Regions from separate parts of the Curtobacterium sp. MCSS17_015 genome, predicted to be linked through region 2. Evidence: riboswitches for the same ligand, from Rfam matches in the RefSeq annotation. Region 2 holds a riboswitch; the other holds the start of a gene.
The links. A riboswitch is a leader RNA that binds a small molecule or an ion and turns the genes downstream of it on or off. The one in region 2 is predicted to bind thiamine pyrophosphate.
Positions count from the first base shown of each region.

Region 1: linked by a shared signal. The riboswitch ahead of thiM (hydroxyethylthiazole kinase) and the one ahead of DEJ18_RS04405 (ECF transporter S component) in region 2 are both predicted to bind thiamine pyrophosphate.

Region 1 is NZ_CP126256.1:1,215,744-1,230,034, forward strand. It holds gene DEJ18_RS05715 (winged helix-turn-helix transcriptional regulator) at 1-340, opposite strand, end outside; gene DEJ18_RS05720 (NAD(P)-dependent oxidoreductase) at 454-1,101, shown strand; gene DEJ18_RS05725 (MFS transporter) at 1,242-2,567, opposite strand; gene DEJ18_RS05730 (LysR substrate-binding domain-containing protein) at 2,691-3,497, shown strand; gene DEJ18_RS05735 (hypothetical protein) at 3,511-5,172, opposite strand; gene DEJ18_RS05740 (NADPH-dependent F420 reductase) at 5,277-5,924, opposite strand; gene DEJ18_RS05745 (GNAT family N-acetyltransferase) at 6,026-6,322, shown strand; gene DEJ18_RS05750 (MarR family winged helix-turn-helix transcriptional regulator) at 6,532-7,008, shown strand; gene DEJ18_RS05755 (metallophosphoesterase family protein) at 7,005-7,541, shown strand; gene thiD (bifunctional hydroxymethylpyrimidine kinase/phosphomethylpyrimidine kinase) at 7,527-9,104, opposite strand; gene thiE (thiamine phosphate synthase) at 9,101-9,793, opposite strand; gene thiM (hydroxyethylthiazole kinase) at 9,790-10,662, opposite strand; TPP riboswitch at 10,651-10,747, opposite strand; gene DEJ18_RS05775 (NUDIX domain-containing protein) at 10,815-11,756, shown strand; gene DEJ18_RS05780 (phosphotransferase enzyme family protein) at 11,885-12,631, shown strand; gene DEJ18_RS05785 (DnaJ domain-containing protein) at 12,736-13,686, shown strand; gene DEJ18_RS05790 (RNA-binding S4 domain-containing protein) at 13,697-14,059, opposite strand; gene DEJ18_RS05795 (ferrous iron transport protein A) at 14,147-14,291, shown strand, end outside.
Region 2 is NZ_CP126256.1:939,719-954,009, forward strand. It holds gene treY (malto-oligosyltrehalose synthase) at 1-775, opposite strand, end outside; gene glgX (glycogen debranching protein GlgX) at 772-3,240, opposite strand; gene DEJ18_RS04400 (hypothetical protein) at 3,451-3,780, shown strand; TPP riboswitch at 3,882-3,993, shown strand; gene DEJ18_RS04405 (ECF transporter S component) at 3,988-4,629, shown strand; gene DEJ18_RS04410 (ATP-binding cassette domain-containing protein) at 4,665-7,193, shown strand; gene DEJ18_RS04415 (nucleoside/nucleotide kinase family protein) at 7,186-7,761, shown strand; gene DEJ18_RS04420 (metallopeptidase family protein) at 7,787-8,131, opposite strand; tRNA gene DEJ18_RS04425 (tRNA-His) at 8,266-8,341, opposite strand; gene orn (oligoribonuclease) at 8,415-9,065, opposite strand; gene DEJ18_RS04435 (MFS transporter) at 9,131-10,390, opposite strand; gene DEJ18_RS04440 (MarR family winged helix-turn-helix transcriptional regulator) at 10,387-10,821, opposite strand; gene DEJ18_RS04445 (hypothetical protein) at 10,951-11,241, shown strand; gene DEJ18_RS04450 (thioredoxin family protein) at 11,369-11,632, shown strand; gene DEJ18_RS04455 (DUF6716 putative glycosyltransferase) at 11,573-12,988, opposite strand; gene DEJ18_RS04460 (N-acetylneuraminate synthase family protein) at 12,985-13,863, opposite strand; gene DEJ18_RS04465 (acylneuraminate cytidylyltransferase family protein) at 13,860-14,291, opposite strand, start outside.

The DNA.
Region 1 (14,291 bases), 280 kb from region 2:
GTGCCTCGGCGACCCCGTCCATGTGGTCGATCGCCCACTGTTCGAGCGGCACGAGCACCGCGCGCAGGGACCTGCCGACGTCGGTGAGCTCGTACTCGACGTGCGGCGGGATCTCGGGGAAGACCGTCCGGGTGACGAAGCCGTCACGCTCGAGGGCCCGGAGCGTCTGCGTGAGCATCTTCTGCGACACACCCTGCACCCGCGTCGCGATCGCGGAGTACCGTCGCGGTCCGTCGGCGAGGGCACCGATCGTCAGGACGCTCCAGCGGTCCCCGATCCGGTCGAGGAGCTGCCGCGAGGGGCAGTCCGCCGCGTAGGGGCTGTACTCGAGCGCACTCATCCGGACCTCCGTCACGCACCGCGAGGTGCCTACTCACCGAAAGAGAGTAACACCCGTACAGTGAGTGACACGGCGCGCGATCGCGTCGGCACCACCACCACGAAGGAGCTCGTATGTCCACCATCGTCGTCTTCGGGGGTACCGGCTACGCCGGCTCCGCCATTGTCCGTGAAGCCCTCTCCCGCGGCCACGAGGTCATCGCCGTCGCGCGTGACACCTCCAAGCTCGACGCGGCCGAGCACCTCACCCTCGCCCAGGGCGACGCGTTCGACGCCGGCTTCGTCTCGGACGTCACGAAGGACGCCGACGTCGTCATCGTCGCCCTGCACGCGGTCCAGTCGGACGGTACCGAGTTGAAGGACCGGTTCCAGCACTTCGTCGACGCCGCGGCCGCTGCCGGTGCGCGCCTCGGCATCGTCGGCGGTGCCGGCTCGCTCCTCGTCGCCGAGGGCGGCCCGGCCCTCTACGACACGGCCGAGTTCCCCGACGCGTTCAAGGGCGAGGCGAAGAGCCACGGTCAGGTCCTCGAGTCCCTCCGCGCCGGTGGCACCGACGTCGACTGGTTCTACGTCAGCCCCGCCGCCGCCTTCGGCAGCTACAACCCGGGCGAGCGTCGCGGCACGTACCGCACCTCGGACGACGTCCTCCTCACCGACGCCGACGGCAACTCGGACATCTCGGGCGCCGACTATGCGATCGCGGTCGTCGACGAGATCGAGGAGCCGAAGCACCACCAGGCGCGGTTCGGCGTCGCCTACTGAGCGCAGGCACTCGCGTCACCACGGGACGGACGGGAGGCCCGTGACCGGCTGGTCACGGGCCTCCCGTCCGTCACGGCCGCCCCGCCGCTGGCGCGTCGGTCCGGTACCGGCGGCGTGGGGGGGGGGCGCACCGTCCGCGGTCAGCGGTCGCCGACGATGGCCGGCAGCGGCAGGTGGTGGCGCATCCGCACTTCGAGGTGCAGGCCGCCTCGCCGGGCCAGGACGAGGGCGATCACCGCGGCCGCCGCGGCCGGCACGCCACCGGCGACCACCATCCCGACGTGCGCGCCGAAGTGGTCGACGACCTGGCCCATCACCGGACCACCGACGGCCTGGCCGCCGAGCAGTACGAGGACGTACAACGACATGACCCGCCCGCGGATCGCGACGTTCGACGACAGCTGGACGAGCGAGTTCGACGCCGTCATGAAGAGCAGCTGCGACAGGCCGACCACGACGAGCAGGACGGTGAACGGCGCGATGGTCGGCGCCGACCCGGCGACCACGAGCAACAGCCCGGTCCAGAACACCCCGCCGACGATGGTGCGCAGGCGCACCACCGCGCGACGGGTGGAGAGGACCGCGCCGGTCAGCGCGCCCACCGCGACGGCGGAGTTGAACAGGCCGTAGCCGCCGGCACCGACTCCGTACACGTCGGACGCGAAGGCGGACAGCAGCACCGGCATCGTCAGCGCGAAGACGGAGAAGAACGCGAGCAGGACGACGGGCACGATGATCGTCGGCTTGGCCGCGGCGTACCGCAGCCCCTCGACGAGCTGCCCCTTCGCCCGGGCGGCCGGCGGTGTGCGGTGGAGTTCGGAGACGCGGAGGAACCCGAGCGTCACGACCACCGCGACACAGGCGACGGCGTTGATGCCGAACGACCACCCGGCCCCGACGGCGACGAGCAGGATCCCGGACAGCGCCGGACCGATCATCCCGCCGAGCTGGAACACCGACGAGTTGACGCTGATCGCGTTGCGGAGGTGCTGGTGCCCGACGATCTCGGTGACGAACACCTGCCGCGCCGGGTTGTCGATCACGGTGACCATGCCGACCAGGAACGCGATCACCCAGATGTGCCACGCCTCCACCACCCCGGCCAGGGTGAGGACGGCGAGGAGCAGGGAGAGGACCGCGAAGGCGCCCTGCGTGATCATCATCAGCGCGCGCTTCGAGTACCGGTCGACGAAGACCCCGCCGAGGAGCCCGAACAGCAGCATCGGGGCGAACTGGCACGCGACCGTGATGCCGACCTGCGCGACCGAGCTGGTGAGCTGCAGCACGAGCCAGTCCTGGGCGATCCGCTGCATCCACCCGGCGGTCATCGCCACCAGGTTGGTGGCGGTGAAGAGCCGGAAGTTCGGCACCGACAGCGCGATGAAGGAGCGTCGCCACGGAGGGCGGGTCGTGCTGATCGGGAGCGGCTCGGTGGGCGGGTGGACGGTCGTCGGGGACGGACGCACGGTGTGGGGGACTCCGGCTGTCGAGGGCGGGAACGGTACCCGATCGAAACTAACCGTTCCGAACCCATTCGATCCTCCTATGATCGGCATCACTCCATTGCGATGTCGAATGAAGGGCCCGCTGTGCTCGATCCCGTCCTGCTCCGGACCTTCCTCGCCGTCGCCGAGACGAGCAGCTTCACGCAGGCCGGTGTCCGTCTCGGCATCAGCCAACCGACGGTCTCGCAACACGTGCGCCGGCTCGAGTCCGCGGTCGCCCGGACCCTCGTCGCCCGGGACACCCGCGGCGTGCGCCTGACCGACAACGGCGACGCGATGGCGGGGTTCGCCAGGACGATCCTGGCGGCGCACGCGACCGCGGACGCCTACTTCTCCGGGGTGGCCGCTCGCGGGCGTCTCCGGTTCGGCGCGGCCGACGACCTCGCGATCACGCAGCTGCCGCGCATCCTCCGCGACTTCCGGAAGCTGCACCCGCAGGTGGACCTCGAGCTGACGGTGAACCAGTCCGCACCGCTGCTCCGACGGGTGCACGCGGGGCAGCTCGACCTCGTCTTCATCAAGCGGACGGCGGGGGAGTCCGCCGAGGGCACCCGGGTCGCGTCGGACCAGATGGTGTGGATGGCCCAGGACGGCATCGCGCTCGAGGTCGATGACCCGGTGCCGTTGATCGCGTACCAGGCGCCGAGCATCAGCCGACAGATGGCCATCGACGCCCTCGAGGCCGGGGGCCGCACCTGGCGGATCACCTGCAACACCCGCGACGTCAACGGGGTGCTCGCCGCGGTCCGTGCCGGCATCGGCGTCGCTGCCGGACCTGCCGGCGGTCGACTACGTCCTCATCGCGAACCCGACCGTGCAGCGCGAGCCGATCGAGGCGCTGACGAACGCGATCCTGTCGCGCGGCGTCGTCCGTGCCGTGTGAGGGGGTGAGCCCGGAGTGGACTCAGGGCACGATCGTCGGCGTGGTTCCCGTGCCGGTCAGGTCCGGTAGCGGCGCACCGAGCGCGGATGCGGCCGCCCAGAGCAGCACGAGCGCGCCGACCGCGCCGAGCACGGTGCCGAGGAGCGCGACCGGCCTCTGCCAGGTCGACGCCGGATTCCGCATCGCCATCGAGGACACCACGACCGCGATCACGCCGAGCAGGACACCGACGGCGTGCACGGTCGCGGTGGCGGTGAACCACCAGGCGGCCAGGCCGAGCGTGCCGAGACCGGCCAGGGCGCCGAGCACGGCACCCGGCGTCGACCCGAGCGGACGTCCCGCGCGCGCGGCGGAGCGAGCCGTGCTGGCTGGTCGGCCTGTGGTGGCTTCCGACACGGGCGCCGCCGTCGGGGCGTGTTCCGGCGTCGTCGTCCCGGCGAGGGGAACCGCGGTGGAGCGCGTCTTGGCGGGCGGGGCCGTCGGTCGCCGAGGCAGGAAGGGACGTCGGCTGCTCGTGGCGCGGCCACGGGCAGCGTTCCGGTGCTCGCGGGCAGGGGTCGGGAGGTGCGTCGCCGCACCGTCGGACGCCACGGTCTCCGTCGCGATGTCCTGGGTCGGCGTGACGGCCGGGAGGGCGCGCGTGACCGCGGGGACGACCGGCGCGGTGACGGGCTGCGCCTCGGCCGCCGGACCGGGGAACCGGGCTGCGGTGCTCTGTGCCGGGCTGGCGAGCACGGCGTCGAACGTCGGCGGTGCGGTGACCGCGGGCGGGACGACACGTGCCTGCTGTCGGGCGAAGCGGGCCGGAGTGCGGTACCCGATGGGTCCGACGGGCTCGGGCTCGACACCCTCGACGACGACGTGTTCGAGTCCGGGCACCGAGAACCGCGGCTGACCGGGCGCGGGCACCACGGGGAGCACGGGTGCCGGCGGCATGGCCGGGGCCGGTGCGCTGCCGGCTGCCCGAGTGCCGACGGTGGTCGCTCCCGCCGCAGTGCCCTGGTCGCTGCCGACGGTGGGCAGCGGTGACCCGGCGGGGAGTGAGCCGCTCGGGAGCAGCCCGTGCGGAGCGGTCGGCAGCGAGGTGGGCGTGGCGGGCTGGACCTCGTGGGTGCCCGGCGCGCGGGCGGTCGAGCGCGTGTGGGCAGCGTGGGCACCACCGAGGACGGGTGCGACCGGCAGGGCCATCCCGCTGCCGGCAGCGACGTCCTGTCGATCGCCCGAGGCGACCCGGGCAGCCCCGTGTCGCCCGGCGGCGCGCGTGCTGTCGGCGTTCCCGGCCTCCCCCCGGTCACCGGCGACCTGCACACCGGAGCCATCGGCCGGGCCGGGACCCGCGACGACCGCGCGAGCACTGGCGAGCGCCGAGAAGGGGACCGTGTCGACGTTGGGCGACGTCGGAGCCGGCGGCAGCAGTTCCGGTGTCGGCGGGAAGTCGGGGACGACCGCGTCCGGGTCGAGGACCGGCGGGGCGGCAGTGGGGCGTGCCTCCAGGACCGGCGCCGCCTCGGCACCGGGCCGGGTGCGGTCGGTGACCGGATCGGCACCGGCGCGGTCGGCGACGACGACCGCGGGGACGACGCTGCTCGGGGCAGGTGCACCGGCGTCCTCCGGGGGCGCGGTCACCCAGGCGGGCACCGCGCGACGGGGTCGCTCGGACTCGGGCATGCGATGAGACGCCACGGCCGCTGTTCCTCTCCCTGGATCGATCCAGTGTCAGTTCTACCGGGAGGGACCAGCGGCCGAACGCCCCAGTCAGAGGGGGTGGAACGGTCGGTGCAGGACCGTCACATGTCGCGGTACCGCTTCGCGGCGGCGAGGGCGTCACGCAGCTCGTCCGCGGTCATGCGCACGCCGTAGCCCGGGGTGTCGCGCTGGATGCGCCACCCCTCGGCGAGCGGACCGGCGTCGACGGTGTCGAACCCGAACTCGTCGATGAGGTCCGCGACCGTGCGCTTGGCGCCCTCGTCGTCACCGGCCACGACGAGGGCGCGGCGGCCCTCGGTGCCGCGGGCGGCGCCGTCCGTGGTGAGGTCGGCGGCGACGATGTGGTTGAAGGCCTTGACGACGTGCGCGCCGACCAGGCGCTCCTGCAGCATCTCGGCCGTGGTGGTCGTCTCGTCGTCGAGGGCCGCGATGTGCCCGTCGCGCTGCGGGTAGTAGTTGTCCGTGTCGATGACGACCTTGCCGACGAGCGGCTCGACCGGGATCGTCTCGACGGCACCGAGCGGCACCGTCACGACGACGATCTCACCCTGCGCGGCCGCGTCCTCGCGGGTGCCGGCGGTGGCGTGCTCGCCGAGCTCCGCCACGAGGTCCGTCAGCGTCTCCGGTCCCCGTGAGTTCGCGATCACGACCTGGTGGCCGTGCTGCACCGCGAGGCGTGCGAGCTGGGATCCGATGTTGCCTGCTCCGATGATTCCGATGGTGGTCATGAGGGGTGCAACACGCTCGCGCACCGGTCATTCCACGCGCACCGCCACGCCTTCGGGACCGACGCATGACCGGCCGTGCGTGCGCGGTGCAGGATGGCGCCATGACACACGAGTTCCGGAACGAGGCCGAGCGCGACCGCTACGCGATGTACGTCGACGGGGCGCTCGTGAGCGTCCTCGACTACCGCGTGAACGGTGACGCGATCGCCTTCCCGCACACGTACACGGTCCCGGCGCACCGCGGGCACGGGTACGCCGGTGAGCTCGTGGAGCACGCCGTCACGGACGTCGAGACGACGTCCACGAAGCGCATCGTCCCGATGTGCTGGTTCGTCAGCCAGTGGTTCGACGAGCACCCCGACAAGGTCGACCTGCTCAGCCGCGGCGTCGCGGACTGAGGCCGAGACCGGCAGGGACCGCCGCACGGAGGTCCGGGCTCGTCCCGTCACACCGGTCCCCGTTCCGGGGGACCGTCGTTATCGTGGGGTCGACACCGTCGGCGGAGGGGCCCTCGCGACACCGACGCGGGGGACCGCCGACGCAGCACCGCGCTCCGTACCGGGGCGACCCGCCACCGGCCGACGGCCGGACGACAGACTGGAACACCATGGCCGACCCGAGGGGCCCGGGGATCCGCGAAGCGGACATCGGACGGGCGTACACCGAGCTCTCCCGCATCACCCGACGCGCGAGTGTCCGGGCCCGCGGGACCGCGGACGTGCTGAGTGTCGTCGACCAGTCCCTGGTCGACTTCGTGGTGCAGCACCCGGGGTGCATGGCCATCGACATCGCCCGGTACCTGCGTCTGAACCGGTCGACCATCTCGCGCCAGTTGTCCGGGCTCCTCGCCGCCGGGCTCGTCCGCACCGTCGACGGCGGCACCGGCAACGCCAAGCCGCTCGAGGCGACCGATGCCGGCCGCCAGGCCCTCGACCGATCCGTCCAGCTCCACCGCGACGCCCTGGTGGAGCGGTTGGCCGACTGGTCCGACGACGACGTCGCGCTGCTCGCCGGGATGCTCGAGCGGCTCGGTGCCGCGGACGAGGCCGAGCTGCCGATGCCGGCCAGATCGACCGAGCCGTGACCACCTCGCTCGTCCTGCTGTCCGACACGCACCTGCCGAAGCGGGCGAAGGACCTGCCACCGGAACTCTGGGCGGACATCGACGCCGCCGACCTCGTCGTGCACGCGGGGGACTGGGTGGACCTGGCGACGGTCGACCTCCTGGCGGCCCGGTCCCGTGACCTCCTCGCGGTGCGGGGGAACAACGACGTCGGGTTCGAGGACCGGCTGCCGCTCGTCGCCTCCCGCCGCGTCGAGGGGCTGCGGTTCGCGGTCGTGCACGAGACCGGCGCGGCGACGGGACGCGAACGACGAGCGGTCGTCGACCACCCGGACGTCGACGTGCTCGTGTTCGGGCACTCGCACATCCCGTGGGACTCGACAGCAGCGAACGGCATGCGCCTGCTCAACCCAGGGTCGCCCACCGACCGTCGTCGTCAACCGGACCACACGTGGATGCGCTGCTCGGTGGACGGCACCGACGTGCAGGTCACCCTCGTGCGGCGCGGGCCCGGTGCGGACGGGGTCCGCACCGCCCGCTCACACCCGGCCTGACCCCGCACCCGCGGTCGGACCCGGAAGGGGCGCACCGGCCGGGAGGCCCGCCCCGCCTCCGTCGGGCAGGGGACCGGTGAACTGCTCGGGCATGCGGAAGAACGCGAGCTCCTGCGCGACCGACTCCCGGAAGGCGCGGGCCATCCGCCCGCGCAGTTCCGGGTCCGCTCGTGCCGCGAGCTCCTCGACGAGGTCGGTCGCCCGCGCACTCGACGTCGCGAATGCCGGATCCCCGTACGCCGTGATCCAGTCCGCGAACGGATGCCCGACCGGCGCCGTGCCGAGCCGTTCCCCGACCCACGCGTACACCCGGAAGCAGGGCAGCACGGCGGCGGCGAGCACCGAGACGTCACCCGTCCGAGCGGCCTCGTCGGCGGCCGACGACAGGTGAGCGAGGTAGCCGGCGCAGACCGGGTGCACCGGGTCGTCGGCGTGCGAGCCGGCCAACCGGCGGTGGTGCAGGTCGCGGGCCTCGTCCGCGCAGCCCTCGCTCGCCGAGGTCCAGAACGCCGCGGCGTCACCCGTCGACCCCGCTGCGACCGCCCGGAGGTGCTGCTCGTACGCGCGGAGGTAGTGCACGTCCTGCGCGAGGTACCCGGCGAAGACCTCGGCGTCGAGCGTGCCGTCGGCGAGGCCCCGGAGGAACGTGCACGCGAGGGTGTCGTCGAGCACCGCCGTGGCATCGGTCCACCACACGTCGGTCACCCGCGGCGTCGGCAGTGCAGCACGCACGACGGCGTTGTGGTCGACGGGTCCGTGACCCTGTCCGACCGCGAGCGCGTCCGCCCCGAGGAGTGCCGCGGTGAGCCACGTCTTGGCGGTGCCGACGGCGAGCTCCCAGTCCCCGTGCCGGGCCACGGTCGTCGCGATCGCACTCGAGAGCGAGCAGCCCGTCCCGTGCGTGTTCTCCGTCGCCACCCGTGGCCCGGTGAACACCCGCACGGAGCCGTCCGGCGTGACCAGGGCGTCGTCCGACGTGGGACCGCCGTCGTGTCCGCCCTTCGCGAGGACCCGGACGTCGAAGTGCCGGGCGACCGCCAGGGCCGCGTCGAGGGGGTCGGTGGCGTCGGACCCGGCGAGGTCGGCGAGGACCCGCAGTTCGTCGCGGTTCGGGGTGACGAGGTCAGCGAGGGCGAAGAGGTCCACCATCGCCGCCTCGGCGTCACGGTCGAGCAGGCGGTCCCCGCTCGTCGCCACCATCACGGGGTCGACGACCAGCCACCGCGGCCGGTGCCGTCGCAACCCGTCGACGACGACCCGGACGACCTCGGCGGTGCCGAGCATGCCGGTCTTCACCGCGTCGACCGTGACGTCGTCCCACACCGCGTCGAGCTGCTCGCCCAGGAACGCCGAGTCGGGGACGTGCACGGACCGCACGCCGCGGGTGTTCTGCGCGACCAGGGCCGTGACCACCGCCATGCCGTACCCGTCGTGCGCGGCGATCGACTTGAGGTCCGCCTGGATGCCCGCCCCACCGGTCGGGTCCGTGCCGGCGATGCTGAGCACCCGCGGCACCCGCGGCATCGGCGACGGACCCGCCGTGGTGACCGTCCCCGCGGTCATCGCCCCGCTCCGTCCCACGCAGCGACGAACGCCGCAGCAGCAGCCGCCGGGTCCGGCGCCGCGCAGATCCCCGACACGACCGCCACCCCCGCGGCCCCGGCGTCCCGCAGCGGTCCGACGTCAGCCAACCCGACACCGCCGATGCCGACGCACGGGACGGTCGTCGTCACCGCGATCCGAGCGAACCCGTCCACGCCGAGCGCCGGCGGGTGGTCCGCTTTCGTGCTCGTCGGGTGCACGACCCCGACACCGAGCAGGTCCACCGTCCCGGTCGGCAGGGCCGCGACCGCCACCAGGTGCTCGGTCGTGTTCGCCGTCAACCCCACGTGGCCGTCCGGACCGAGCAGTGCCCTGGCGGCGCTCGCCGGGACGTCCGACTGGCCGAGGTGCACCCCGGCCACCCGGTGACCCGCGTGCCGGGCCGCCAACGCCACGTCGAGCCGGTCGTCCACGACGACGAGGGCACGGTCGCCCACCGCGTCGGCAACCGCGGCCGTCAGCGCGAGGAGGTCCCGCGCCGACGCCGTCTTGTCCCGCACCTGCACGATCCGCACCCCCGCTCCCACGGCAGCCCGCACGACACCGACGACCCCGTGCCCGTGCCGCTCGGCCATGGCGGTGTCGGTGACCAGGTAGACGCCCAGGCCGGCGCTCCCGGAGGTCGCAGCAGCGGTGTCGGGCGTGCTCACGACGTCGGTCCGCTCGTCGCGGCAGCGGCCGTGGTGGCCGGACCGTGGGCGGTGATCCGGGCCTCCCGGACCACGTCCTCCGGCGTCAGTGACGCGAGCCGGTCGAGGAACAGCGGCTGGAAGGTGCCGGGGCCGCCGGCGTCCCGCGCGGCGAGCTCCGCGGCGATCGTGTGCACCGCCGTCGCGGCGACCGCCGCGTCGAGCGGGCGGCCGGGGGCCACCGCGGCGAAGGCGGCGACCACCGCACCCAGCGCGCACCCACCACCCGTGATCCGGGTGAGGAGCTCGGTCCCGTTCGCGACGCGGACCAGCCCGTCCGGAGCCACCAGGAGGTCCACCGCGCCGGACACCGCCACCGCCTGGACGGTGCCGGCGTCCACGGCGGCGGTCGCGGCGTCGCGGGCGTCCTCCGTGCCCACCGTGCTGTCGACGCCCCGACCACCCGCCGAGGCCCCGAGGACCGCGAGCACCTCCGACGCGTTCCCGCGCAGCACCGTCGGCCGCAGCGCGAGCAGGTCACGTGCCAGGGCCGTCCGCACCGGCAACGACCCGACCGCCACCGGGTCGAGGACCCACGGCGTCCCGGCGACGACGGCTGCGGCAGCGGCCTCGAGCGACGCGGCCGACGGCTCGGCGTGCGGCGTGCCGGTGTTGACGAGCAGACCGTCGGCGACGCCGGCGAACGGCCCCGCCTCGGTCGGCACGTCGACCATCGCGGCCGACGCCCCCAGCGCGAGCAACACGTTCGCGGTGACGTTCTGCACCACCGTGTTCGTGATGCACTGCACCAGCGGCGCCCGGGTACGGACGGCCTCCAGCAGGTCGGCGGTGCGGTGTGCCCAGTCGGTCGTGGGCGCAGCGTGCTCCATGGACGATCCCTTCGCGAGTACGAGCTCGAGCAGGTTCGACGGGTGTGATCTCAGCCGCTCGGATGCGGCACCCCGTGTCTCGGACGACACCGTACACGCTCCCGCGCCCACGTCCAGGGGCACGTGCACGACCGGTGTGGGAGGCTGGGGCCGTGGACGACGAACGACGGACCGCGACCCCGGCGGGACCGCCACCCGGACCCCCGACCGGGCCGCGCGACCCCGGTGACGCCTGGGCGATCGGACCCGACGGCACCAAGGCCTGGGGTCGCTTCGGTGCGGCCGGCCTGCTCGTCGACGACGGCGACGGCCGCGTGCTCCTGCAGCACCGCGTCGAGTGGAGCCACCACGGCGGCACCTGGGGCATCCCCGGCGGCGCCCGCCACCAGCACGAGGACCCGGTCACCGCCGCCCTCCGCGAGTCCGCCGAGGAAGCCGGCGTCCCGGAGGACGGCATCGACCTCCGCCACACCGCCGTGCTCGACCTCGGGTTCTGGACCTACACGACCGTCGTGGGGCGGGCCTCCCGGCCGTTCCAGCCGGTCGTGGCCGACCGCGAGAGCCTCGCGCTCGCGTGGGTCCCCGTCGCAGAGGTCCAGGACCTGCCGCTCCACCCCGGCTTCGGCGCCTCGTGGCCGGCGTTGCGCGCCACCCTCGACCGGACACCTCACGTCGTCGTCGACGCGGCGAACGTCGTCGGGAGTGTCCCGGACGGCTGGTGGGCGGACCGTGCCGGCGCCGCCTCCCGACTCGTCGCCCGGGTGTCGGCGCTCGCCGCGTCCGGGGTCGACGGCGGAGCCCTCGACCTGCCGCCGGCCAGGTGGTGGCCGCGGTGGACCGTGGTGCTCGAGGGGGAGGCCCGCGGTGCATCCCCGACCGACGTCGACGGCCGCCCGGGTCTGCCCACGGTCGTCATCCACCGCGCGCCCGCGGCGGGGGACGACGCGATCGTCACCGCGGCCGAGGCCGCCGTCGTCGCCGGGGACGGGCCGGTCGTCGTCGTGACCGCGGACCGGGGGCTCCGCGAGCGGGTGACGGCCGTCGGTGCCGACGTGCGCGGGCCCTCGTGGCTGCGGGAGCTCCTGCCCGCCTGAGGACCACGCGCGCGAGTCGTCGCACCAGAGCGCGTCCTCCGGATGGTGTCCGCACCAGCCGGACACCGCCAGGGGTGCAGCCACTACAGTTGCGGGCACGTCGACGACGACGCTCAGGAGGTTCCCCCATGGAACGGATCACCAAGACCGACGACCGGGTGCACCGCCCTGCCGGTCCGTGGACCCCGACGGTCCACCGGTTGCTCGCGCACCTGCACGAGCAGGGGTTCGTCGCGGCCCCGGCACCGATCGCCCTCGGCGACGCGCTCGAGACGGTGTCGTTCGTGCCGGGTGTGGCGGGCGAGTACCCCTGGACCGAGGACGTCGCCAGCGAGGCCGCGCTCGTCACGAGTGCGCGGCTCCTCCGTCAGTTCCACGACGCCGCGGCGAGCTTCCCCCTGGACGACTCCGTCGACGTCTGGTCGCAGGCCGCCCGCGTGCCGGTCGAGACGGTCGTGCACGGCGACTTCGCCCCGTACAACGTCGTCTACGACGGCATCGCAGCGGTCGGCGTGATCGACTTCGACACCGCCCACCCGGGCCCTCGCGTCTGGGACGTCGCCAGTGCCGTGTACCGGTTCGCGCCGTTCACGACGGGGGCGGACGAGGGTCGACCCGTGCCGGCGTTCGAGGACCGGATCACCCGTGCCGCCGAGTTCTGCCGCGCCTACGGCCTCGACGACCGTTCACGCGGCATGCTCGTCGAGACGATCACCGCCGGACTGGTGGCCCTCGTGACGACCCTCGAGACCGAGGCCGCCGCCGGCAACCCGAAGTTCGTGAGCGACCTGGCGCACGGGCACGCCGACCTGTACCGGGCCGACGTCGCCTGGCTCGAGGAGCACGGGGACCGGATCACGGCCGCGCTGCGCTGAGGGCGGTCCCGCACCGCAGGAGCCCGTCCGGCCCCGGCGGCTCAGCGCGTGTCCAGCGCGCTCGCGGCGGACACCGACGCTGCGTCGGGTAGCGTTCCAGGGCCATGACCGACAGCCCGGCGGACGCCACCCCGTACGAGGTCCTCGGGGTCCCCGCGACCGCCGACGACGACACCCTCCGCCGCGCCTACCGGCGTGCCGCGCGGGAGAGCCACCCCGACCTCGGTGGGGACGCGCAGCGGTTCCGCCGGGTGCAGGTGGCCTGGGAGCGCATCGGCACACCTGCGGCCCGCCGTGCCTACGACTCCGGCGCGGTCCGGCCGGGTACGTCGTCGCCGACCTCCGCCCCGACGGGCTCCGCCGCCTGGAGGCCCGACGCCGGTCGCGACGCCTACGCACCCCCGTCGGCCCGTCGCGACTCCCGCCCGCGGGCCCGGTCGTACGGGCATCCCGGCGGGCGCTCGCGCGAGGTCTTCCTCGCCGCGGAGCGCGAGTGGGTCGGTCTCGGCGACCCGATCGAGGACCCCTACGACCCGGTGCTCGTGCGCTCGGCGCCCCGGCACGTCCGGCGGCTCCTCGGCGAGGCGCTGGCCGAGGAGGCCACGGCGGCGATCGTCGCGGACATGGGCATCGGCGTCACCGTGTGGCACGACCTCGACGCCGGGGCCGAGGGCAAGCTCGACCACGCGATCCTCACGCCGACCGGGCTGTGGGCCGTCGAGTCGATCGACTGGGGTGGCCCGGTCACGGTGGAGCACGGCGAGGTCGTGGGCGAGACGCTCGGGTCGGGGGAACGGCCGGTCAAGGAACTGGTCCGTGCGGCCCGTGCCGTGCAGAAGCAGACCAGGGTCCGGTTCACCGGCCGGGTCCTCGTGGTGGCGGACTCCGCCGTCGACGAGGACGTCGAGCTCATCGGCACGCCCCGGAAGCCCACGGCGTTCATCGTCCGCCGGAGTGCGCTCGGGCAGGTGCTCTCCGGCGTCTGGTCGCCCGAGGGTTCGGTCGACGTCTTCGCGATCCGCGACCGACTGCAGCAGACCGTCCGGTTCGTCTGAGCGGCGGGGCTCAGTAGCCCCGGAGCTTCTCGAGGTCGCGGCGCTCCCGCTTGCTCGGCCGTCCGGCCCCGCGCTCCCGGATCGGGACGAAGCCGGCCTCCTCGCGCGGCAGGCGCGGCGGGGTCTTGTCCTCGAGGTGCTTCGCCGCCTCGGTCGCACCGACCCGCTTGAGGATGATGCTCTTCACGACGACGATCCGGTCGAAGCCGGACTGGCGCACGCGGACCTCGTCCCCGGGGCCGACCGGCTGGGACGGCTTCGCGCGCTCCCCGTTGACGCGGACGTGCCCGGCCTTGCACGCCGTCGTCGCCGCGGACCGGGTCTTGGTGATCCGGACCGCCCAGATCCAGCTGTCCACCCGGGCCTTGTCCATCCCGCCACCCTAGCCGCGCCGGTCCCGCGTCCCCTCGACGTCCGTCCCGTCCCCACCCGACCCGTCCGCGCCCGTACCCTCGGAGCCATGACCGACCCCGACCTGCCGACGACGGGTCCGTCCCAGGCGGCGCTCGCCCGCGCGCGGGCACTCGCCGCACTCGACGGGGCGGAGCTCGGCGACCGGCTCGTCGTCCGGGCGCACGACGGTGACGGTGCGCGGGACGCACTCG
Region 2 (14,291 bases):
GGTCGTCGAGGTAGCCGGCCGGGTCGGTCAGACCGTCCGGGTGGTCGATGCGCAGACCGTCGACGAGGCCGTCCCGGAACCAGGAGCCGATCACGCCGTGCGAGGCGGCGAACACCTCGGGCTCCTCGACGCGGATCGCCGCGAGGGTGTTCACCGCGAAGAACCGGCGGTAGTTGAGCTCCGAGTCGGCACGCTTCCAGTGCACGAACTCGTAGTGCTGCCGCGCGTGCACGGTCTCGACGTCGTCGCCGTCGTGCACGGTCCCGGGAGCGGTCGGGTACGCGGTCTCGCCGACGAGCAGGCGGGGCGCGCCGTCAGCGTCGCCGGTGTCGAGCGTGACGCCGTCGAGCAGTCGGTCGTCGAGCACCGGGATGCGGATGCGTCCGCCGCGGGCCGCCCAGTCGACGTCGAACGCCGACGCCAGCGGGGACTCCTGGCCGTGCTCGAGGAGCGACCACCACCACGGGTTCACCGCGGGCGTGGCCACACCGACGTGGTTCGGCACGACGTCGACCAGGACACCGAGGCCCGCCGCGTGTGCGGCCTCGGCCAGCGCCCGGAGGGCGTCGTCGCCACCGCGTTCGGTGTCGACGTGCGTGTGGTCGACGACGTCGTACCCGTGGCCGGAGCCCGGCTCGGCCTGCAGGACGGGGGAGAGGTACAGCCAGTCGGCGCCGAGGTCCCGGACGTAGTCCACGACGTCGCGGGCGGCGTCGAGGTCGAAGTCGGCCGTGACCTGGAGGCGGTAGGTGGAGGTCGGGTTGCGGCGGGTCATGCGGCACTTCCAGGGGTGTCGGCTCCGGCGGCGCCGGGCGCGTCGCGCTCGGACGCAGCGTCGTCGGAGGGGGATGTGGCAGGGGTCTCGGTTCCGGCGTCGGCGTCCGTCGTCGCGGACGAAGCCGGCTCGGGTTCTGCGGGCGGGGTGCTCGCCGCCGTCGTGTTCGTCGGCGTGCTCGACATCGTCGGGGCGACGCCGGCGGCACCGGGCGTCCCGGCGGCACTGGATGTCCCGGCAGCGCCGGGTGTCCCCGCGGCACTGGGCGTTGCCGATCCCGCGGGGTTCGCCGGGCTGGCGGCGGGGTGCGCCGGCTCGTCCTGCTGCGCGGTGTCGACGGGCGTCCGCTGGATCTCGTGCTCCGGTTCGGCGCGGAGCACGATCATCGACCGGGCGGGCACGTCGAGCGCGTCGCCGGCCTCGAGCACGTCGTCGCGGGCACCCGGCTGCGCGGTGTCGATCCGGACGGTCCAGCCGGGGGAGTACTCCTCCGGTGGGAGGGTGAACGTGACGACCCCGTCGTGGGCGTTGAAGTACGTCAGGAACGCCACGTCGGTCACCCGCTCGCCGCGGGCGTCGCGGCCGCGGATGCCCTCGCCGTTCAGGTACATGCCGACGCTCTTGCCGAAGCCGGAGTCCCACTCCTCGGGCTGCATGGCGTCGCCGGCCGGGGTCAGCCACACCACGTCGGGCAACGGCTCGCCCTCGCCACGACGGACCGGACGGCCGTTGAAGTACCGGGTCCGGCGGAACGTCGGGTGGTCGTGGCGGAGCTTGACGACGTCGGCGGTGAACTGGATCAGTTCGTCGTCGGCGGCGGCCCAGTCGATCCAGCTCAGCTCGGAGTCCTGCGCGTAGACGTTGTTGTTGCCCTGCTGGGTGCGTCCGAGTTCGTCGCCGTGCGCGATCATCGGGACGCCCTGGCTGAGGAGCAGCGTCGCGAGGAAGTTGCGTCGGCGCTGGAGACGGAGTTCGTTCACGGCGGGGTCGTCCGTCGGTCCCTCCACGCCGGAGTTCCAGGACCGGTTGTGGCTCTCGCCGTCGTTGTTGTCCTCGCCGTTGGCGTCGTTGTGCTTCTCGTTGTAGGCGACCAGGTCGTACAGCGTGAAGCCGTCGTGCGCGGTGATGAAGTTGATGCTCGCCTTGGGCGTGCGGCCGTCGTGCTCGTAGAGGTCGGCGGACCCGGAGATGCGCGACGCGAACTCGCCGAGCGTCGAGGGCTCACCCCGCCAGAAGTCGCGCACCGTGTCGCGGTACTTGCCGTTCCACTCCGACCACTGCGGCGGGAAGTTGCCCACCTGGTAGCCCCCGGGGCCGACGTCCCACGGCTCGGCGATGAGCTTGACCTGGGACACGATCGGGTCCTGCTGCACCAGTTCGAAGAACGCCGCGAGCCGGTCCACCTCGTAGAACTCACGGGCGAGCGCGGCAGCGAGGTCGAAGCGGAAGCCGTCGACGTGCATCTCGGTCACCCAGTAGCGGAGCGAGTCCATGATGAGCTGCAGCGAGTGCGGGTGGCCGACGTTGAGCGAGTTGCCCGTGCCCGTGTAGTCGCGGTAGTACCGCTTGTCGTCCTCCATCAGGCGGTAGTACGCGGCGTTGTCGATCCCGCGGAAGGACAGCGTCGGGCCGAGGTGGTTGCCCTCGGCCGTGTGGTTGTAGACCACGTCGAGCACGACTTCGATGCCGGCCAGGTGCAGCTCGCGCACCATCGCCTTGAACTCCTGCACCTGCTGGCCCTTGTCGCCCGCGGCGGAGTAGTGCGAGTGCGGCGCGAAGAACCCGATCGTGTTGTAGCCCCAGTAGTTCGACAGTCCCTTGTCCTGCAGGGTCGAGTCGTTCACGAACTGGTGCACCGGCATGAGTTCGAGGGTGGTGACGCCGAGCCGCTTCAGGTGCTCGATGACCGCCGGGTGGGCCACGCCGGCGTAGGTGCCGCGCTGTTCTTCGGGGACGTCGGGGTGCGTCTCGGTGAGGCCCTTGACGTGCGCTTCGTAGATGACCGTCTCGCCGTAGGGGATCCGCGGTGCGCGGTCGCCCTGCCAGTCGAAGAACGGGTTGATGACGACGCCCTTCATCATGTGGGACGCCGAGTCCTCGTCGTTCGTCGAGTCCGGGTCGCCGAACGTGTACGAGAACAGGGACTGGTCCCAGTCGATGTCGCCGCTCGTCGCCTTGGCGTACGGGTCGAGCAGGAGCTTCGCCGGGTTCGAGCGCAGGCCGTTCGCCGGGTCGTACGGGGCGTGGACGCGGAAGCCGTACTCCTGCCCGGGGCCGACGGTGGGCAGGTACGCGTGCCACACGTGCGCGTCGACCTCGACGAGGCGGACGCGTTCTTCGGTGCCGTCGGCGTCGAACAGGCAGAGCTCGACCCGTTCGGCGACCTCGCTGAACACGGCGAAGTTGGTGCCGCTGCCGTCGTAGGTCGCGCCGAGCGGGTAGGGGTTGCCGGGCCAGGTGTGCAAACGTGCCTCCAGAAGGGGTGAACGTGGCCAACGTATCGGCGGGCCCCTGTGATGTCCGGGCTCGGACCGCGCACTGTGGAGCGTTCTCCCTCCCCACCGCGTCGTGCCGTGCAGTGGCCCTGTCCGCCACCGCTGACGGCCTCGCACGACTTCTCCACAGTTCGTCACGGACGACCGGACAGCCAGCGCTCGCGGAGTAGCGTCGCCGCCATGACCAACATCGTCACGCAGATCGCAGACAAGGTGCGGCCCGTCGGCGTCGCCTCGAACTACGGCGACCCGGTGGACGTCGGGGACAGCACGCTGATCCCCGTCTCCGTCAACTGGTACGGCTTCGGCGGCGGCTCCGACGCCGACGAGGACGGCGCTGGCGGCGGTGGCGGCGGTGCCGTCTCGCTCCCGGTCGGCGCGTACGTCCGCCGCCCTGGGCAGGACCTGGCCTTCGAGCCCAACCTCATCTCGCTCCTCACCGTGAGCATCCCGGTCATCTGGGTCACCGGCAAGGTGCTCGCCAAGTTGATCCGCGCGCTCAAGAAGTGACGGTCTGACCCCTGTGACGGCCGGGAGGCACGGTGCGGATCCGCACCGTGCCTCCCGGCCGTCAGTGGTCGCGTCCCATGACCTCATCGCCACTACACTGGCGGGACACACACGGGAGTCCGGGTTCACCGGGCTGAGAGGGAGCGAACGGCGCTCCGACCGTCGAACCTGATCCGGATCATGCCGGCGCAGGGAGGAGTCCAGGTCATGCCTGCTGTCATGCAGTCCGCAGTACCGTCCACCAAGGCCACCCGCTCGCTGCGGTGGCGCGTCGTGGACATCGTCGTCGCGAGCGTCCTCGCCGTCGCGATCGGCGTCGTCTTCAAGCTCTGGGAGTTCGGCTACGAGCCGATCAGCGCCGCCGCCGCGCTCGTGCTCCCCGGGTCCCAGTCGCTCTTCGGCGGTGTCTGGCTGCTCGCCGGCCCGATCGTCGCGATCGTCGTCCGGAAGCCCGGGGCCGCCCTGTACGCCGAGATGGTCGCGGCGTCGGTCGAGGCCCTGCTCGGGACCCAGTGGGGCTGGCTCACGCTCGAGGCCGGTCTCGTGCAGGGCCTCGGCGCCGAACTCGTCCTGGCGGTGTTCCTCTACCGCGTCTACCGACTGCCGGTGATCGTCCTCGCCGGGGCCGCCGCGGGCCTCGCGCTCGGGATCAACGACTCGCTGCTCTGGTACGCGGGGCTCGACGCCGGCTTCAAGGCCGTGTACGTCGTGTGCGCCGTCATCTCGGGTGCCGTGATCGCGGGCCTCGGCTCGTGGCTCATCGTCCGCGCGCTCGCGGCCACGGGCGTGCTCTCGTCGTTCGCCGCCGGCCGTGAGCACACCAAGCGTGCGGCCCGAACCCCGGCGTGACGACCGCACCGGCAGCCGCTGCCGGCCCTGGGTCCGTGACCGCCACACCAGCGGCCCGCATCACCTTCCGCGACTGGGGCTGGCGGTACGCATCGCGTGACGCCTGGGCCGTGCGCGGGGTCGAGCTGACCGTCGAACCCGGCGAACGCGTGGCGATCGTCGGACCGTCCGGCGCCGGCAAGTCGACCCTGCTCCGAGCCGTCGCCGCCGTGTTGCCCGACGAGCCCGATCCGGACGACGACACGGCCGCCGCGGTCCAGGGTGAGGTGCTCGTCGACGGGACCGCACCCGGCAGCGCGCGCGGCCGGGTGGGTCTGGTGATGCAGGACCCCGAGGCGCACACCGTGATGTCCCGGATCGGCGACGACGTGGCCTTCGGGTGCGAGAACACCGGTGTGCCACCGGAGGCCATCTGGCCACGGGTCCGCGCTGCGCTCGACGTCGTGGGGCTCGACCTGCCGCTCGACCGGTCCACCACGGCGATGTCGGGCGGGCAGCGGCAGCGGCTGGCACTCGCCGGGGTGCTCGCGATGCGCCCGGGGGCCCTCGTGCTCGACGAGCCGTGCGCGAACCTCGACCCGGACGGGGTCGCGCAGGTCCACGACGCCGTCCGTGCCGTGCTGGAGGAGTCCGGAGCGACGCTCCTGGTCGTCGAACACCGGATCAGCACCTGGCTCGACCTGGTCGACCGCCTGGTGCTGCTCGAACCGGCCGGCGGCGTCGTGGCCGACGGGCCTCCGGCCGAGGTGCTCGCCGCCCACGGGCCGGCGCTCACCGCGGCCGGCGTCTGGGTGCCGGGCAGCGAGCCCGCACCCGGTTCGGCACGTCGCCGCACGGACCGTGCCCACGCGGCAGACCGGTCGGGAGGCACCGATCGCCTGGTCGCGTCGGCCCTCGGGACGGCGCGGGGCCGGGGACCGCAGATCGGCAGGGGGATCGACCTCACCGTCCGCGCCGGCCGGGTCATCGCGATCACCGGTCCGAACGGCGTCGGGAAGTCCACGCTCGGGCTGACTCTCGGCGGGCTCCTCGGACCCGCAGCGGGTTCGCTCCGTGCGACCACAGCGCTCCGAGGGGACGCGGGGGAGGACCCCTCGGCGTGGTCCAGCCGCGAGCTCGCCGCCCGGATCGGCACCGTCTTCCAGGACCCCGAACACCAGTTCATCGCCCGGACCGTCCGCGAGGAGCTCGCCGCCGGTCCGCGCGCCGTCGGTCACCACGACGTCGACGACCGGGTGGACCGGGTGCTCGCCGACTTCGACCTGGCGCACCTCGCCGACCAGCACCCGTTCAGCCTGTCCGGTGGTGAGCAGCGCCGGCTCGCGATCGGGGCCGTGATCGCCGCCGAGCCACCCGTGCTCGTGCTCGACGAACCGACCTCGGGGCAGGACCGGGCGACCTGGCAGGCGGTGGTCGAGCGGATCGGCGCACTCGCCGACGCCGGCACCACCGTGGTCGCCGTGACGCACGACCGCGACCTCGTGCGGGCGCTCGACGCGGACGAGGTCGTGCTCGGTGCCGACGGGGTCCGCGCAGCGGGGTCGCGGAGGCAGGACCCGCTGCGGCACACGGGAGTGGTAGCCGCCGGTCGGACGGTCGCGGCGGTCGCGGAGACCGACTCGGTCGCGGAGACCGACTCGGCCACCGCCACCGACTCGGCTGCTCGCTCCGGGGTGGCCGCCCGGACCGACCCGGCCGCGCCGGTCGACTCGGCCGTCGCGGTCGGCCGGCGCAGCAGCACGAGCACCGAGCGCACCAGCGCGACGACCCCCGGGGCCGCGGCCGGACCGCCCGGGTGGGCCGAGCCTCCCGTCCGCCCCCGCGGTGTCGGTGGCGTGCAGCCCGTGGCGTCGCTGCTCGGCGTGCTGGCACTCGGCCTGTGCCTCGTGCTGAGTCTCGACGTCGTGTCGGCGGCCGTCGCGCTCGCGCTCGAGGTGCTGCTGCTGCCGCTCCTCCGGATCCCGCCCCGGACGCTGCTGCTGCGGACGGTCCCCCTGCTGGCAGCGGTGCCGCTGACGGCGGTGAGCATCGCCCTGTACGGCCGTCCCTCTGGACGGGAGTGGTTCGACGTCGGCTTCGCGCACGTGACGGACGGGTCGTTGGTCCTCGCCCTCGCGACCGCGCTGCGCGTGCTCGCGGTCGGACTGCCCGCGATCGCGCTGTTCGTGCGGGTGGACCCGACGGACCTCGCCGACGGACTCGCGCAACTGCTCCGGCTGCCGTCGCGGTTCGTGCTCGGCGCCCTCGCGGCGATCCGGATGACCACCCTGCTCGGTGACGACTGGCGACAGCTCGGCAGCGCACGGCGAGCCCGGGGCGTGGCCGACACCGGTCGTCTGCGGCGCGGCGCGTCGATGGCGTTCGCGCTGCTCGTGCTGGCGCTCCGGCGGGCGACGACGCTCGCGGTGGCGATGGAGTCGCGCGGGTTCGGCGCTCCCGGACGGCGGACCTGGGCGCGCAGCGTCCGGTTCGCCGGTCCCGAGTGGGCCATGGTCGGCGCACTGGTCGGCGTCGGAGCGGTGGCCGTCACCGTCGCGGTGGCCGCGGGGACCTGGCGTGCCTGAGGAGCCGGCGGGGAGCACGTCCGACGTCGGGGGTGTGGTCGACGAGGTCGTGGCACGGGTCCACGCCGCCGGTGCGGACGGTGTCGGTCGTGCCGGTGCCCGTGCCCGCGTGGTGGTGCTCGTCGACGGACGGTCGGGGACGGGCAAGACCACGCTCGGGAACGCGCTCGCCGCCGCGCTCGGCGCGCAGGTGGTGCACCTCGACGACCTCTACCCCGGGTGGGACGGTCTGCGGGCCGCCGCCGAGGCCGTGGTGACCGACGTGCTCGGCTCCCCGTCCGGGTACCGCAGGTGGGACTGGCAGGCCGACCGGCCGTCCGGATGGCGGGCGCTCGACCCCGACGCGGCGCTGGTCGTCGAAGGGTGCGGAGCGCTCTCCCGCGCCGCCGCGCCGCTGGCCACCGTGCGGGTGTGGCTCGAGGCCGACGACGCGGTGCGGTGGGACCGGGCGATCGGCCGGGACGGCGCCGCGTTCGCGCGCGAGTGGGAGCGATGGGCCGCGCAGGAGGAGGCGTTCATCGCGGCGGAGCAGCCGGTGGCACTCGCCGACCTGGTGGTGCGGACCTGAGCATCGAGCGGTCGTCGCCCTCGACTCATGCCCAACCGAGCTCGTGCAGCCGCTCGTCGTCGATGCCGTAGAAGTGTCCGATCTCGTGGACGAGCGTGGTGTGCACCTCGTCCTTGAGGTCGTCGAGGGTGTCGCACTCCGCCAGGTGCTGCTTCCGGAAGACGACGATCCGGTCGGGCAGCTCACCGAACCCGTACTGGCCGCGCTCGGTCGTGGCGACGCCGTCGTACACGCCGAACAGGTCAGAGCCGTCCTCGGGTTCGTCCTCGACGACGAAGACGACGTTGTCGAGCCCGTCGACCATCTCGTCCGGCAGCAGGTCGAGTTCGTCGGTCACCAGCTGCTCGAAGTCCTCGGCCGACATCTCCATCACGAGGTGATCGTGACACAGCTGCCCGGGGGAGAGCTGGCCGCGGCGGGCTCCGCTCCTTCCGGGACACCATCGACATCACGAAGGCCCCCGTCCGTCGGACGAGGGCCTTCGTGTCGCTGTGTCAGCGATGCTGGGGTGAGTAACGGGGCTTGAACCCGCGACCTCCTGGACCACAACCAGGCGCTCTACCAGCTGAGCTATACCCACCACGTGTCGGTCCGGCGAGCCGGAGCAACCACTCGATTGTAGTACATCCGAGCGCCTGCCCGGACCACGATCGCTACTCGGCGGGTGTCGGGCTCGGCTGCGGGGTCAGGCGCGGTTCCCACTTCGCGACGACCTCGGCCGCGATGGTCTTGACGTCGTCGCTCGCCGGCCCGGGCTCGGGCGTGAACCCGGCGCGGCGGTAGTACTCGAGCTCCCGGATCGACTCGAGGATGTCGGCGAGGGCGCGGTGCCCGCCGTGCTTCTCGGGCGAGTTGAAGTACACGCGCGGGAACCAGCGACGGCAGAGCTCCTTGACGCTCGACACGTCGACGCTTCGGTAGTGCAGGTGGTTGTCGATGCGCGGCATGTACTTCGCCAGGAAGGCCCGGTCAGTGCCGATGGTGTTGCCGGCCAGGGGAGCGGTGCCCTCGGCGGGGACGTGGGCGAGGATGTACTCGAGCACCTGGTACTCGGCATCGGCCAGGGAGACGCCGTTCGGGATCTCCTCGATCAGGCCCGAGGTGGTGTGCATCTTCGTCACGAACTCGTTCATGTTGTCGAGCGCTGACTGGTCGGGCTTGATGACGATGTCGAAGCCGGGGTGCACGGGGTTCAGGTCGAAGTCCGTGACGACGACCGCGACCTCCACGAGCTCGTCGACCTCGACGTCGAGACCGGTCATCTCGCAGTCGATCCAGACGAGGCGGTCATTCGCTGCAGACATGCCCTGATCCTACTTCCGCCCGCCGACGCCGCCGCGCCCCTGTGGAGGACGAGTGTCCCACCGGTCTACGCCATCTCGCCGGCTGAGATCGCCTCGGCCTCGACGCGCTCCGGCTCGGCCCCGTCGTCGACGCGACGCAGCACCTTCGTGGTGAGCACGACGACCAGGAACGCCACGGCGACGGCCACGCCGGCGAAGACGTAGGCGGCGCTCGGCGAGTACGCGTCGGCGAGCAGGGTGGCGACGGGCGGGGCGATGGCACCACCGATGAAGCGGACGGCCGAGTAGGCGCTGGACGCCACGGAGCGGGGCAGGTCGGTCGCTTCCATGACGCACTCCGTCAGCACGGTGTTGAGGACACCGAGGACGAGACCGCCGATGACGACGCAGACGATGAGCCCGGCCTGTGACCGGACGACGACGGCGGCGGCGAACAGGTCGAGGGCGAGCAGCGGTAGCGCGAGCTTGAGGACGCTGGTGCGGCGCATCCGCGCGGTGAGCATCGGGGCGACCCACACCGAGGTGATCGCGAGTCCGACGCCCCAGCCGAAGAACGTGAACCCGATGCCGAGCGCCCCGAAGCCGAGCGGGAACGGCGTGTAGGCGAGGAGGACGAAGAACCCGATGTTGTAGAACAGCGCGGTCGCGGCGAGGGCGGCCAGGGCCGGTCGACCGAGGGCGCGGAACGGTGCCGAGAGCTTGGTCGGGGTGGGCTTCTCGAGGCTCCCGGACTTGAGGAGCACGAGGATCGCGATGAACGCGACGGCCATCAGGGTGGTGACGCCGAAGAAGGGTCCGCGCCAGCTGACGGAACCGAGCAGGCCGCCGACCAGGGGGCCCACCGCGATGCCGAGGCCGAGTGCGGCCTCGTACAGGATGATCGCCGACGCGGTCCCGCCCGACGCTGCACCGACGATGGTCGCGAGTGCGGTCGAGATGAAGAGGGCGTTGCCGAGACCCCATCCGGCACGGAAGCCGATGATCGTCCAGACGTCGTTCGACACGGCGGCGAGGACCGAGAACAGCACGATGAGGGCGAGCCCGGTCATCAGGGTCTTCTTCGCACCGATGCGGCTCGACACCCAGCTCGTGAAGAACATCGCGATGCCGGTGACGGCCAGGTAGCTCGTGAAGAGGAGCTCGGTCTGCGCGGGGGTGGCCCGGAGCGACTCGGCGATCGCGGGGAGGATCGGGTCGACGAGGCCGATGCCCATGAAGGCGACGACGCAGGCGAAGGCGATGGCCCACACCGCGGACGACTGCTTGAGGATCGAGCCGGCGGGTGCGTGCGAGGCGGCCTGTCCGGCGGGTGCGTGCGTGTTCACGCGGTGGTCTCCGTTCTGGTCCTCGCTGCGATGAGGGCCGATGCGTGGTGCAGGATGTCCCAGTCGTCGTCGCTGAGGTCCGCGAACAGGGGACCGACGGTGCTGGTGAGGGCGGCCCGCCAGGCCGCGAGACGCTCGCGGCCGGCGTCGGTGATCTCGATGAGCTGCCCGCGGGAGTCGTCCGGGTCGACGGTGCGCGAGATCAGCCCGTCGGCGGTCATGCCGGCGACCAGGCGGGTCATGGTCGGCTGGGACACCCGCGACGCCCGGGCGAGTTCGCCGAGTCGGAGGGACTCCTCCGTCTCGAGGATGCCGAGGGTCCGCCAGACGGCGGTCGAGGTGGTGTGCCCCGTGGCCTGGAGCGCGGACCGGATGAGCCGGTTGACGGAGACGAGGAGCGTCTCGATGGTCTGGTCCCGCGCTTGTTCCATACCGGAACTATATAGCCGAGCTATGGATTCGGCAAGGGGGTCCGGGGCACGCCCGCCGGACCGTTCGGGTCGCGCCCCTGGTCACCGCGCGCTGGACCGGGCTGCTCCGGGTGCTGGTAGAAGGGACACATGAGCGACATCACGATCCACGAGGGTGACGAGTTCACCGCCATCTTCCACGGGGGCCCCTTCGACGGGACCACGGACACCCGCACCGCCACGAGCGATGCGTTGGACGACGAGGTGACGGTGTTCGCGGACGTCGAGGGCCTCCAGACGGCCTTCACCTACAAGTCCACCGGTTCGCGCCAGGTGCTCGACCAGATCTCGGTCGACTACACCTTCGCGCCCGACGAGTCCGACCCGGTCGACGACCTGCAGGACCGCGGCGACCGCAGCGGCGAGTTCGACCGCGAGTAGCCAGCGCCCCGGACAGCCCCGGACAGCCCCGGTCGTCGTCGACGGCCGGGGCGCTCCGCTGCCCACTCCGTCCGTGGCCCGACGCCGATCGGGAGTGCCGGGGCCGCGGTCCGCGTTGGAGGAGGACATGCAGGTCGATCTCTGGACGTCCGCGTTCTGCGCGCCGTGTGCCGCCGCGCGCCGTGTGGTCGGCGACGCCGCCCGCCTGGTCCCGGCGCTCGCCGTGACGGAGCGGGACGCCGCGGCCGAACCCGAGGTCGTCGAGGAGCTCGGCATCCGTTCGACGCCCACCGTCATCGTGCGCTGCGACGACGGGACCGAGGTGTTCCGGTCAGCGGGCGTCCCGACCCGCGACCAGTTCCTCGTCGCGGTCGCGAAGGCGCTGGACTGACTCCGGCCGCACCTCGGGCGCGACCGGGGCCGTGCGTCGTCGCAGTGTCCTGAGCGCACGCCGACGGAGTCGCTTCACGGCACGGATCGGCGTGCCGATGGACAGTGCGACCTGCCCGATCACCGAGCGGTCGTGGTCACCGAGCGCGTTCCGCCGTTCCCAGGCACGTCGGAGCACCCCGCCGCGACTCCGCCGGGCGGCCGGGCGGTCGACCAGGGCGCCGGCGTCGCGGAGCGCCATCAACGTCTCGGTGCGGTCGGCCCAGTCGTCGTCCTCCGGATCGTGGAAGTAGTTGTCCGTCATCCACCCCGGTCGGACCGTGCCGAAGCGTCCACGGACCAGGTCGTCCGCGTCGCCCTCGAGCCCGCTGTCCACGAAGACCTCGTTGATGAGGGACCGGGACGTGCCGAAGTCGGTCAGCGTCAGTGCCGGCACGCCACGGGCCGCCGCCTCGAGGACGGCGGTCGAACTGATCGTCACGAGCGCCACGGCCCGGTCGAGGTGCACCGACATCGGACCGGCCTCGACCACGAGGTTCGACGGCGCGTCCGCCGGCACCAGGTCCGCGTACGGGTACGTCTCACGGTGGGTCTGGTGCTCGCCCGCGGCAGCCCGGGTCTTGACGACCACGCGCCACTCCGGGTGCGCCCGGGCGGTCTCGACGAGCCACCCCACGACTCGGCGGCGGTCGTCCTCGTCCTTCGGCACGCTCGGTTGCGCCGCGAAGACCACCGAGTCGCGCGTGACGCCCGCCCGGTCCGCGACGGTCGGCCGTGCGAACGGCAGCGTGGCGAGTGCGAAGGACGGCTCGATCCCGCCGGCCGTCGACATCGCGGTGTACTCGCGGACCTCGCGGTGGCTGTGCAGCACGAACAGGTCGGCGCGGGCGCGGAGGAACACGCCCTTCCACTTCGCCGGGAACGAGATGCCCGGGAGCCCGCTCACCAGCACGGGTCGGCGCGGGACCGAACGCGTCACCTCGTCGATGACCACCTCGGCCACCGGACCGATGCAGGACACCAGGACGGCGTCCGGCGGTTCGGCCTGGAGGCGCGCCACCACGTCGTCCACGCTCATCGGCTCGGGAGGCGCGAGGTCGATCGGGCCCAACCGTGCGTCGACGTCGCGGAAGGCCGCACGCAGTTGCGCGGGGCTCGCCGACCGCGGCGTCGCCACGGTCAGCAGCTCGAGCGACCAGTTCGGCGGGGCTGCGGAGAGCAGGTGTGCGCCCCACTTCGCGAACGAGTCGGTGTCGACCAGACCGACCACTCGCCGCCGGCGAGGCCGCGGGGCGGACGGGAGGCGGGCCTGACGTCCGTCAGCGACCGCGTCGAGGTCGTTCCCCGGAGCGCTCACGCACCCACCCGGCGGAGCTTGGCGAGGGGCGCCTCCTCGCCGGGGAAGATGCGCTTGACGCCGTCGCCCATCGCGGTCTCGATGATGCGGATGTCCCGGACGAGCGTGCGGAGGCCGTGTGGCTCGAGCGAGGCGGCGTGGTCCGAGCCCCACATCGTGCGGTCCAGCGTGATGTGGCGTTCGACCGCCGTGGCACCGAGCGCGACGGCGGCGAGCGAGATCTGCAGGCCCGGCTCGTGACCCGAGTAGCCGACCGGGACGCCGGCGTAGGCGTAGCGCGTGCGGAGCGTGTCGATCATGCGGAGGTTCGCCTCCTCTGCGGGGAGCGGGTACGTCGACGTGGCGTGCATGAGGACGAGCCGCTCGGTGCCGAGGGTCTGCACCGCACGGTCGATCTGATCGAGCGTGGACATGCCCGTCGACAGAATCACCGGCTTGCCGGTCGCGGCGACGGCGGCGAGCATGCCGAGGTCGGTCACCGACGCCGAGGCGATCTTGTAGGCGACGACGTTGAGGTCCTCGAGGAAGGCCACCGACGGCTCGTCCCACGGTGACGCGAACCAGTCGAGGCCGCGGAGGGTCGCGTGGTCACCGATCTCGATGTACTGGTCGCGGTCGAACTCGACGCGGTAGCGGTAGTCGAGGTAGGTCATCTCGCCCCACGGCGTGCTGCGCGGCATCGACTTCATGTGCTCGGGCGTGGAGATCTCGGGAGTGCGCTTCTGGAACTTGACCGCCTGCATGCCGGCGTCGGCCGCGACGTCGATGAGCTGCTTGGCGATCTCGACGTCACCGTTGTGGTTGAGGCCGATCTCGCCGATGAGGTAGGCGGGGTTCCCGGTGCCGATGGTGGACAGGCCGATGCGGACGCTCATGGTGCTCCGTTCTCCGCTGCGGGGGTCCGCGCGGGGTGGGGGTCGGTGGGGTCGGGTTCGGTGGGGCCGGGGGGCGACGCCGGTGCCGCCGACCGCGACGCACCGGTCGAGGGCGCACGGCCCTCCGGTTCCACCAGCGGTGCCAGCGCCGACGCGAGGTCGAGGTCGTGGGCGTCGTCGATGTCGACAGCGGTGCGCGCCGGGACGATCGCGAGTCCGACCCGGCCGAAGAAGCGGTGACGCGCCTGTCGGAAGCCCGCCACGCGGACCACGTAGAACGCGCCGGTCTCGCGGTACTCGGGCTCCCGGTCCTGTCGCCGCGGTCGGGTGGCGGCGTCGTGGTTGACGGCGATCGCCGAGCCGTCCTCGGCCACGCGCCAGAGGAACGCGTGCGAGGGCGCGGCGGCGAGGACCGCGTCGGCTCGACC